3 regions of the Lysinibacillus sp. UGB7 genome follow, and region 1 is predicted to be linked to each of the others. Evidence: riboswitches for the same ligand, from Rfam matches in the RefSeq annotation. Region 1 holds a riboswitch; each other region holds the start of a gene.
What was found. A riboswitch is a leader RNA that binds a small molecule or an ion and turns the genes downstream of it on or off. The one in region 1 is predicted to bind thiamine pyrophosphate.

Region 1 (3,178 bases):
CACTGAATAAGGCGATTGACACACTGATTGATCTACAAGAATCAGGTCGTATGATTGGCGTTATTTCGCATGTAGCTGAACTAAAGGCTTCCATGCCTGCTGTTCTACATGTTGAAAAAACCTTGAGTGGACATAGCAAAACACGATTTGAAGTGAAATAGAGAGAAGGCGTTTTCCTTTGTAACAAGGATACGCCTTCTACTTTATTTTCTACGGGTTGTTGGATTAGGGAGTGTGCCTTTTTTAGCGGCAACTACTTTTTTGACGATTGGAATCACAATAGGTGCTAATTTAACAGCAGTTTTTACGAATTTAGATACTTTCATGATATACCAGCTCCCCTTTATTATTTCTACCTGTTTGTCCTGCACTGATGAGGGCTCAGATGATCATTTGATGCGTGAAAATCAAGCCGTCGTAAGTGCCCGATTGGTTCAACTAGTAACCGTTGGGATAAAAAAAGTCCCAACGGTTAAGTTCCCTTTAACCCGAGAATGAAACATAAATACTATCGGATAACGCGTACAGCTTGAACGATATTCCATATAACAATTCCAAGAGATACGAGTAAGTAAATCGCAAAGGCAGCAAACCAAATGATGATGAATGTATTATCGCTTACGTCAGGTTCAAACGTAGTCATTGACATTGATGAAAACACGAAGACGATAAAGAAAATGATACCGAATAGAAATGGAATTAAGTGTGAGATAAGCGCTCGGATTGAATGGCGCTTCACTTCATGTTCTTTTGACACAAAATAAACAATTAACGGCACAATAAAAGGTGCGAAAAATATGCTGAGATAACTAAATGCAGATAATATTTTTTGGTTCTCCATAGTAGTCCCTCCTTTTTATTTATTTACGCATGAGAATCTTGAAAGTTTCAAAAAATTAATGAAGAAATGGTTGTAATCACAAAAGTGTTTGCGTACAATGAGGATGTTCAAGCAAATTTAAGATGTAACGACCACAAGGGGAGCTGATGATGTCAGCTGAGACTGGGCACGTAATGCCTTTACTCTTCGAACCTGTAAGTTAAAGCTTGCGTAGGGATGTGGATAGAAACCGACACTTTTACGATGTGAGGCTCTGTCCTGGCATCGTTTTTTTATCTTCATTCATCTGGAAAGCCCTCTCCTCTATAGGTAGCAGGCTGAAGATGATTGTAGCTCTTTTTCGGAGGCTGTTCCAATGCCAGCCGTATGAAGAGCAAGCTTCCAGTTAGTGTAACGGATTTTGACAAGGAATCAATTGAGGGAATTAGCCTAAATTTGTAGGATGATGTGTTTTTCGAAATGACCGACATCAAGGCGCCCTTTCTTGCAGAACTAAACACTTGTCAATCCGAACGCAATTAAGTGGAAGCATAATAGATTGCCAGATTGAGCACATATTTAAATAACTGATTTCTATTCCTGCTCTTGTATCCTACATCGGAACAAAGGAGAGAATAATATTATGGACAAAAAAAGACTATTAATGCTGGTGGAGATTGCGATTTTCGCAGCGGTGGGTCTTGTACTCGATCAAGTTTCTTTTAAAGTATGGGCACAGGGTGGCTCAGTTAGTCTTGTGATGATACCCATTATTTTAATGGCATTTCGCTGGGGTCTCTTTGCAGGATTGACAACGGGCTTACTGATCGGCGTTATGCAAACAATGTTCGGTGCGTATATTGTACACTGGCTTCAAGGTTTATTGGATTATGGTGTTGCCTTCACGGTAGTAGGTATAGCGGCGCTTGTACGTAAACCTGTACTTGAGGCAGCGACAAATTTAAACAAAAAGAAGATGGCTATTTATATTGTCATTGGAACCGTCTTAGCAGGCTTTTTACGTTATTTAGCACATACGATTGCAGGAGCTGTGTTCTTCGCTGAGTATGCTGGCGAGCAAAATGCTTGGATATATTCCATTCTTTACAATGGCACATATATGCTACCTGCAACAATTTTAACAGTAGTCGCAGGTGTTCTTTTATTTACAGCAGCACCACAATTAATGCAACGAAAATCGTAAAGAGTAAGCCGTCTGTTCCTCTATAGTGCAGGCGGCTTTTCTGAGTTAATTGGCGCGTATTGTTCATTATTGTATTGTGGTTGTGATATATTAGAGTGTATATATTAGATGAAAGGGACGTTAAAAATGATTGTAAAAACGCAAGAAGAGATTGAAGCCTTTAAAAAAATCGGTCGTATCTGTGCTGAAATTCGTGAAGCAATGAAGGCTGCTACCAAACCAGGTGTGACAACACTTGAATTAGATGAAATTGCAGGTCGCATGTTTGCGGAAGCAGGAGCTATTTCTGGTCCAAAGGGAGAATATGATTTCCCTGGTTACACTTGTATTAGTGTGAATGAAGAAGTAGCGCACGGTATACCAGGAAGCCGTGTTATTAAAGACGGCGATATTGTTAATATCGATGTGTCCGGTTCGCTAAATGGCTATTTTGCCGATACTGGTATTTCATTTGTAGTCGGAGAAGGTTATGAAGATAAAGAAAAACTCTGCCGCGTAGCGAAAAGTGCTTTTGATCGTGCGATGACAAAGGTAAAAGCTGGCTCTAAATTAAACCAAATTGGGAAAGCTGTTGAGCGTGAAGCTTATGCCAACGATTTAACAGTCATCATGAACTTAACAGGTCACGGTTTAGGCCGTTCTTTGCATGATGAGCCCAATCACATTTTAAACTATTACGATGCATGGGATTCAACGATTATGAAAGAGGGAATGGTGTTAGCGGTAGAACCGTTCATTTCAGCCAAAGCAGAGCATATCGTCGAAGCTGGTGATGGCTGGACGTTTGTTACACCAGACAAATCATTAGTTGCCCAAATCGAGCATTCGATTATTGTTACAAAAGACAAACCAATCATTTTAACAACATTAGATGAAGAGTCAATTTAGTTAAAAAGTAAATACGAAAAAATCCTGCTTACCAAGTTATTTCTGGTAGGCAGGATTTTTTTTAATAAATTGTATACCGACAAGAAGCACACCACATAAAAACAAGGCTGCTGTTGTCACGAGTAATTCATCAAAGCCATTATGTAATGCAATACCTATATAGGCCCAGATAAAAACGCTCGGATAGACAATATCAAAGTGATGAAAGCGAATATGTAGCGCTATGGCAACGCCTATAGTCAGTAAGATAACTGCCCAAAGTGGAT
Region 2 (3,178 bases), on a different contig from region 1:
TCACCGCGTCCTTCAAACCAATAATAACCATCTTTATCTTTATATGCACGGTCTCCAGTGATATACCAATCACCTCGGAATTGTAAGCTTGTTCGTTCTGGATCTTTAAAATACTTTTTAAATAATGCCGGCGTTTCACGATGGACTGCTATATCACCAACGACACCTTCTGCAACTGGGTTGCCAAAATCATCAATAATAGCTACAGTATTTCCTGGCGTTGGTTTACCCATGGAGCCGACACGTGCTTCCATACCTACCATTGTCCCAACAAGTAATGTATTTTCAGTTTGACCATAGCCATCACGTACTTGTAATTTAAAGTTTTGCAAGAATATTTTCATAACCTCACTATTCAACGGTTCTCCTGCAGATACAGCTTGGCGAATTCCACTCAAATTAAAGTCATGTAAATTTTCAAGTGCCGCCATAAACCGATATTCTGTTGGCGTACAGCACAGCACGTTGATTTCAAATTTTTCAAGTAATGATAAATAAGTTGCTGCATTAAATTTCCCCTTGTATACAAAAGCTGTTGCACCACTTCCTAACGTTGCAAGGAATGGACTCCAAATCCATTTTTGCCATCCTGGTGCTGCAGTAGCCCATACAATATCATTTTCCTGAACACCTAACCAATTTGGTGCTGTTGTCCGTAAATGTGCGTACCCCCAGCTATGCGTATGAACAGCAGCCTTTGGATTACCTGTTGTACCACTTGTATAAGCAAGAAATGCAATATCAGTACTCTTCGTCGGCGTAGAGCTTGTATAAGTAGTTGGCTGATTCTCCATTTGTTCTAGCAGTGGTTGCCACGGAGCATGTGCACGACCTATGACAAACTGCTGTACGTCCTCTAAATTTGCTACCTCATCAAATTGCTCAATATACGGTTCATATGCAATAACAGCCTTTGCATCAGCATGTGTGATTCGATAGTCTATATCCTTTGCACGTAACATCTCAGAGCTTGGAATAATCGTCAAACCAGCCTTTAATGCTGCAATATAAACAATGTATGCCTCAACGGACCTCGGCACCATAACTAACAGTACATCTCCTTTTACTAATCCTTGAGATGTTAATACATGTGCTGCCTGATTTGCCTTTTCAAGTAGACTTTTATATGTAATATATTGTATTTCTTCGTTTTCGTTATAAACTATTAAAGCATTTTTAGTTGGATCCTGTGCATACTTTTCAAGTTCTTCTGCAATGTTATACCACTCTGGTGCGAGTAATTCTTGTCTTTTCATGGCATATGCCCCCTTCGCTATGCTCATTATAAAACTCATTTTTCATGATTTTCAATGGAAGGAGCCTTATTTTTAAAAAGTCATGACAACTATCATGCTTCTATATATGGCATCAGTCACTGCTTTTCCTATAATGAAAACTCGCTATTGTACACCGTGAAAAAGTATGGTACATTTTGGTCAACTAAAATCATGATTGCGGGGGGACTCATCCTGAGTTGAGAAGGTAAAACCTGACCCTTTGAACCTGTTAGTTAATACTGACGTAGGGAGCAATACATCTTGTTATTGATGAAAAGCTCTTTTCACGTGGATTCCTTGCACGAAAAAGAGTTTTTTTTGCATGCTTACGTCCATCCAAAAAAGGAGGACTTACAATGATTTTACAAACAATCCGTAAACAAAAGCCACTCATTCACTGTATAACCAATTATGTTGTGGCAAACTTTCAAGCAAATGGCTTATTGGCAATTGGTGCTTCTCCTGTAATGGCCGATGAAGTCGATGAAGTCGATGAAATGGTAAAGATTGCTTCTGCGCTATTATTAAATACTGGTACGATAAATAACCGTACTAGAGAATCTATGTTACGTGCTGGGAAAATGGCTAATACACTTGACATCCCGGTTGTTTTAGATCCCGTTGGTGCTGGGGCAACTACTTTTCGAAAAAAAACAGTCCATCAACTATTAGCCGAAGTTAAATTTGCTGTTATTCGTTGCAATATGGGCGAGCTTGCAGCTATTGCAAATGTGAGTTGGCAGCAAAAAGGCGTGGACAGTGGCAGCGGATCAATTTGCATTGAAGAGGAAGCAAAGCAATTAGCTCAACGCTATGATTGTATTGTTATTGTGACCGGTGAAAAAGATTTTATAACCGATGGGGAACAGATGCAATGGATTGTAGGTGGCCATTATCAAATGACAGAAGTCACAGGGACAGGCTGTCTATTAAGCGCCATCTGTGCCGCAGCTTATGTTGCACATAACGAGCCATTTACACAATTAGTAGGCACTTTATTGGCTTATAAAAAACTAGCTGAACAAGCTGCCTGCTCGACACAAAATATTGGTGATTTTCAAATAGCGGTCTTAAATGAGTTACATCATCTGTCAAAGGACGGTGAAAAGTAATGCGTATCGTGACTACAATTGCAGGCTCTGATAGCGGCGGTGGTGCAGGAATTCAAGCAGATTTAAAAACATTTCAAGAATTAAAGGTGTTTGGCACTTCAGTTATTACAGCATTAACTGCACAAAATACATTAGGTGTGTCAGGTGTTTTACCAATTGAAACAAGCTTTATTGAGAAACAATTTTATGCACTATTAGAGGATTTTCCGATTAGCGCTATCAAAACAGGAATGCTTTTTTCCGCTGATATTATTCAAGCAATCGCAAACATGATGACTAACTTAGATATCCCACTTATTATAGATCCTGTAATGATTGCCAAAGGTGGCGAAAGCTTATTGCAACGGGAGGCAATGCAGGCAATGCGATGTTATTTATTGCCATTAGCAACTGTTATTACGCCAAACATACCTGAAGCAGAAGTATTAACGGGAAGAAAAATCGATAATTTTACATCCATTAGCCAAGCTGCTCAAACACTTTTACAACTAGGCACACAATGTGTTGTCATTAAAGGTGGACATTTAGCTGACATAAATTTTTCGACTGATTATGTATTTTTTAAAGATGGTCGAACATTTTCCATGCAAACGACACGTATTGCAACGAAAAATACTCACGGCACGGGCTGCACATTCTCTGCTGCATTAACAGCTTTTATTGGATGTAAAGTACCTATAGATACAGCTATAGTTGAAGCAAAAAAATTTATTCAACTCGCCATTACACATGATTTATCTATTGGCAATGGGCATGGTCCGACGAATCATTTCGCCTACCATAAATATA
Region 3 (3,178 bases), on a different contig from region 1:
GGCATCATCCCGTACTTGCGCCCCTGGATGACCTTTTGCTAAATCAGCTGCATGTGCTGCAATTTTGTACGTAATGACCCCTACACGAACATCCTCACGATTTGGCAAACCTAGATGTTCTTTTGGTGTGACATAGCAAAGCATCGCCGTTCCGAACCAACCAATCATCGCTGCGCCAATAGCAGATGTAATATGATCATAGCCTGGTGCAATATCTGTCGTAAGTGGACCTAATGTATAAAAAGGTGCTTCCTTACATACTTCTAATTGTTTGTCCATATTTTCCTTAATCAGATGCATCGGCACGTGACCTGGCCCCTCAACCATGACTTGTACATCATGTTTCCAAGCAATCTGCGTCAGCTCCCCAAGTGTTTCAAGCTCTGCAAACTGCGCCTCATCATTGGCATCTGCAATAGAACCTGGACGTAAGCCATCCCCTAAAGAAAAAGCCACATCGTACGTCTTCATAATTTCGCAAATTTCTTCAAAATGACTATATAAGAAACTTTCTTCATGATGAAATAAACACCACTGCGCCATAATGGAACCACCACGCGAAACAATACCCGTGACACGATTGGCTGTTAAAGGCACATAACGCAGTAAGACCCCTGCATGTATTGTGAAATAATCAACCCCCTGCTCTGCCTGCTCGATTAATGTATCACGGTACACTTCCCACGTTAAATCCTCAGCAACACCATTTACCTTCTCTAGTGCTTGATAAATTGGCACAGTTCCCACAGGTACCGCAGCATTACGAATAATCCATTCACGTGTCGTATGAATATGCTTCCCTGTAGATAAATCCATAATATTATCTGCACCCCAACGTGTTGCCCATGTCATTTTTTCTACTTCCTCAGCGATGGATGAAGATACAGCCGAATTACCGATATTTGCATTAATCTTCACATGAAAGTTACGGCCAATAATCATTGGCTCTGCCTCTGGATGATTAATGTTGGACGGCATAATTGCACGACCAGCAGCAATTTCAGCACGAACAAATTCAGGATCTAAATTTTCGCGAATTGCTACAAACTCCATTTCGGGTGTAATCATGCCCTTTCTTGCGTAATGAAGCTGCGTCACATTACGTCCTTTTTTTGCTCGCAGAGGTTTTCGATCAAGTCCAAGAAAGACATTTTCTTTCATACGAGGATCAGCTACATTGCGGAAGCCATTATCCTCTGGCTTTATCTTACGACCCTCGTATTCTTCTACATCCCCACGTTCCCTTATCCAACCGCTTCTTAAAGCAGGCAAACCTTTTGTAATGTCTACTTTGTAAGTAGGGTCTGTATACAGGCCACTTGTATCATAAACACGCACTGGTGCATTTTCTTCTTCTCCAAAGTTTCCAGTCGTTGGACTTAACTGAATTTCACGCATTGGCACTAAAATATCTGGCCGTGAGCCTTCTACATACACCTTTTTGCTTCCATCAAAACTGGACATAATCGTAATGTTTTTTTCGCTAACTGTTGTCATAAACTACTTCGCTCCCTTTTACATATTGTTATGAAAGGACCATCTAGCTCACCCCAACAACTTGCTACATAAGAAAAGCCGAATCCAAAAAATATTGGATCCGGCTGTGAATGTAAGGGTTTCATTTATCACAAAGTGCAAGTACTGTGATAATCATTAACTTTCCCACGCTGGTATGAGCCAGATCAGGTCCAAAGGGTCAAGAAACCTCAAAGCGTTTCCCTCTCAGCCTGACTCATCAGACTCCCCTAGTTAAAGCTATTCAATTTGATGTTAGTGTAGCAGATATTGCTAATAGATGGAAGCCATATGTTAAAACCATGATGACAATATTTGAAGTACAATTTGTAATGGCCGATATTTCTACAGCAAGTAAAATTACGTAAAAAGTAATTCTGCAACGTAAATAACTATGGTCACTGTGATACAACTAACTATGGTTGAAAATAACACTGTTTGTGCAGCAGTTGCCGATTCAACATCGTATTCTAAAGCAAGGCTTGAGCTATTGCGTGATGTTGGAAAAGCACTAGCTATAAAGAGTGACTGAGCCACAACACCGTCTAGGCCAAGCGCAAAAATAATGACAAGCGCCACAGCTGGGCCAATAATCAATCGTGTAAAGCAACTGACAAAAACAGTTTTATTAAACATCGACTTGATTTCAAGCTGGGATAGTTGTGCGCCAAGCGTAATGAGTGCAACAGCGATAAAACCATCTGCTACATGGTCGATTGGAATTCGAATAAACTGCGGAATACTGATGTCGAAGTAATTCATTGTTACACCTATAATAAGCGCATGAATAATAGGCATTTTCAAAAAATCTTTCAGGATAGCCATCCCGGATTTTGTCGAGGAAATAAGATTATACAAACCATATGTATAAGTCGTCATATTTTGAAAAATAACGAGGATGACTTGAATAGCCACGCCAATAGGTTGGGCCGCGAATATCATTTGGGCCACCGGTATCCCGTAGTTACCTGAGTTAATGAGCACAACACTATTTTTAAATACCGCAGTCTCTGTTTTCGCTAAACCTAGCCCCTTTGCTAAAAAATGACTGAGCGCCATTTGACTCCCAATAAAAAGTACGATAAATAGCACCACCTGTCCTAGTACCGCTGGCTCCACACTCGTTTCATATAAATTTACAAAAACCGCAGCAGGCATAAAGCAATAGGTAATAAGATGGGATAATGCCTTTAAATTAAATCTAAATTTCTTCTGCAACATGGCCCCAAGTACAAGCAGCACCAAAATAGGGGCAACAATCTGAAAAAAAATCATGCCGAGATACATATGTAGTAGTCCCCCCTTCCATCTCTTTCTATAGTAGAACTATCCGCCTGCCTGGTCAATGTGCCTCAACTAACCTGAAAAGAGCATTTTTAATGGATTGCTCATAATAATTTTTCATTCTAAAAAAATCTGCTAGACTTCAACACGGAAAGTAATTTTAGGCAAGCCCCTGTCAAAGAGGCTTGCTATTTACCCGCAGAAAGCAACAGATTTTTGTTTTTCATGCTATGCTATTCTGATTGAAGAAAGAATTTAAACCACCTTGAGCAAAATCCTTTATTAAGCAAGTTTAAAACGTTGAACAACCTCTTGTAATTCTTGCGAAATTTTATTCATATTACTTATTGAATCTGCAACCTTTTCTAACTCTGCCTGC

Region 2: it holds a riboswitch for thiamine pyrophosphate, as region 1 does, so the genes downstream of both, thiM (hydroxyethylthiazole kinase) here and thiT (energy-coupled thiamine transporter ThiT) in region 1, are expected to answer to the same signal.
Region 3: it holds a riboswitch for thiamine pyrophosphate, as region 1 does, so the genes downstream of both, thiC (phosphomethylpyrimidine synthase ThiC) here and thiT (energy-coupled thiamine transporter ThiT) in region 1, are expected to answer to the same signal.

The regions. Positions count from the first base shown of each region.
Region 1 covers NZ_JBMGUV010000026.1:50,022-53,199, reverse strand. Annotated here, with positions in the region: gene ACOMCU_RS20180 (AAA family ATPase) at 1-161, shown strand, start outside; gene ACOMCU_RS20175 (hypothetical protein) at 204-326, opposite strand; gene ACOMCU_RS20170 (DUF4870 domain-containing protein) at 509-841, opposite strand; TPP riboswitch at 968-1,075, shown strand; gene thiT (energy-coupled thiamine transporter ThiT) at 1,464-2,024, shown strand; gene map (type I methionyl aminopeptidase) at 2,151-2,912, shown strand; gene ACOMCU_RS20155 (hypothetical protein) at 2,949-3,178, opposite strand, start outside.
Region 2 covers NZ_JBMGUV010000018.1:75,529-78,706, forward strand. Annotated here, with positions in the region: gene mbcS (acyl-CoA synthetase MbcS) at 1-1,256, opposite strand, end outside; TPP riboswitch at 1,447-1,545, shown strand; gene thiM (hydroxyethylthiazole kinase) at 1,634-2,389, shown strand; gene thiD (bifunctional hydroxymethylpyrimidine kinase/phosphomethylpyrimidine kinase) at 2,389-3,178, shown strand, end outside.
Region 3 covers NZ_JBMGUV010000055.1:4,444-7,621, reverse strand. Annotated here, with positions in the region: gene thiC (phosphomethylpyrimidine synthase ThiC) at 1-1,497, opposite strand, end outside; TPP riboswitch at 1,643-1,757, opposite strand; gene ACOMCU_RS26790 (AEC family transporter) at 1,876-2,802, opposite strand; gene ACOMCU_RS26785 (methyl-accepting chemotaxis protein) at 3,082-3,178, opposite strand, start outside.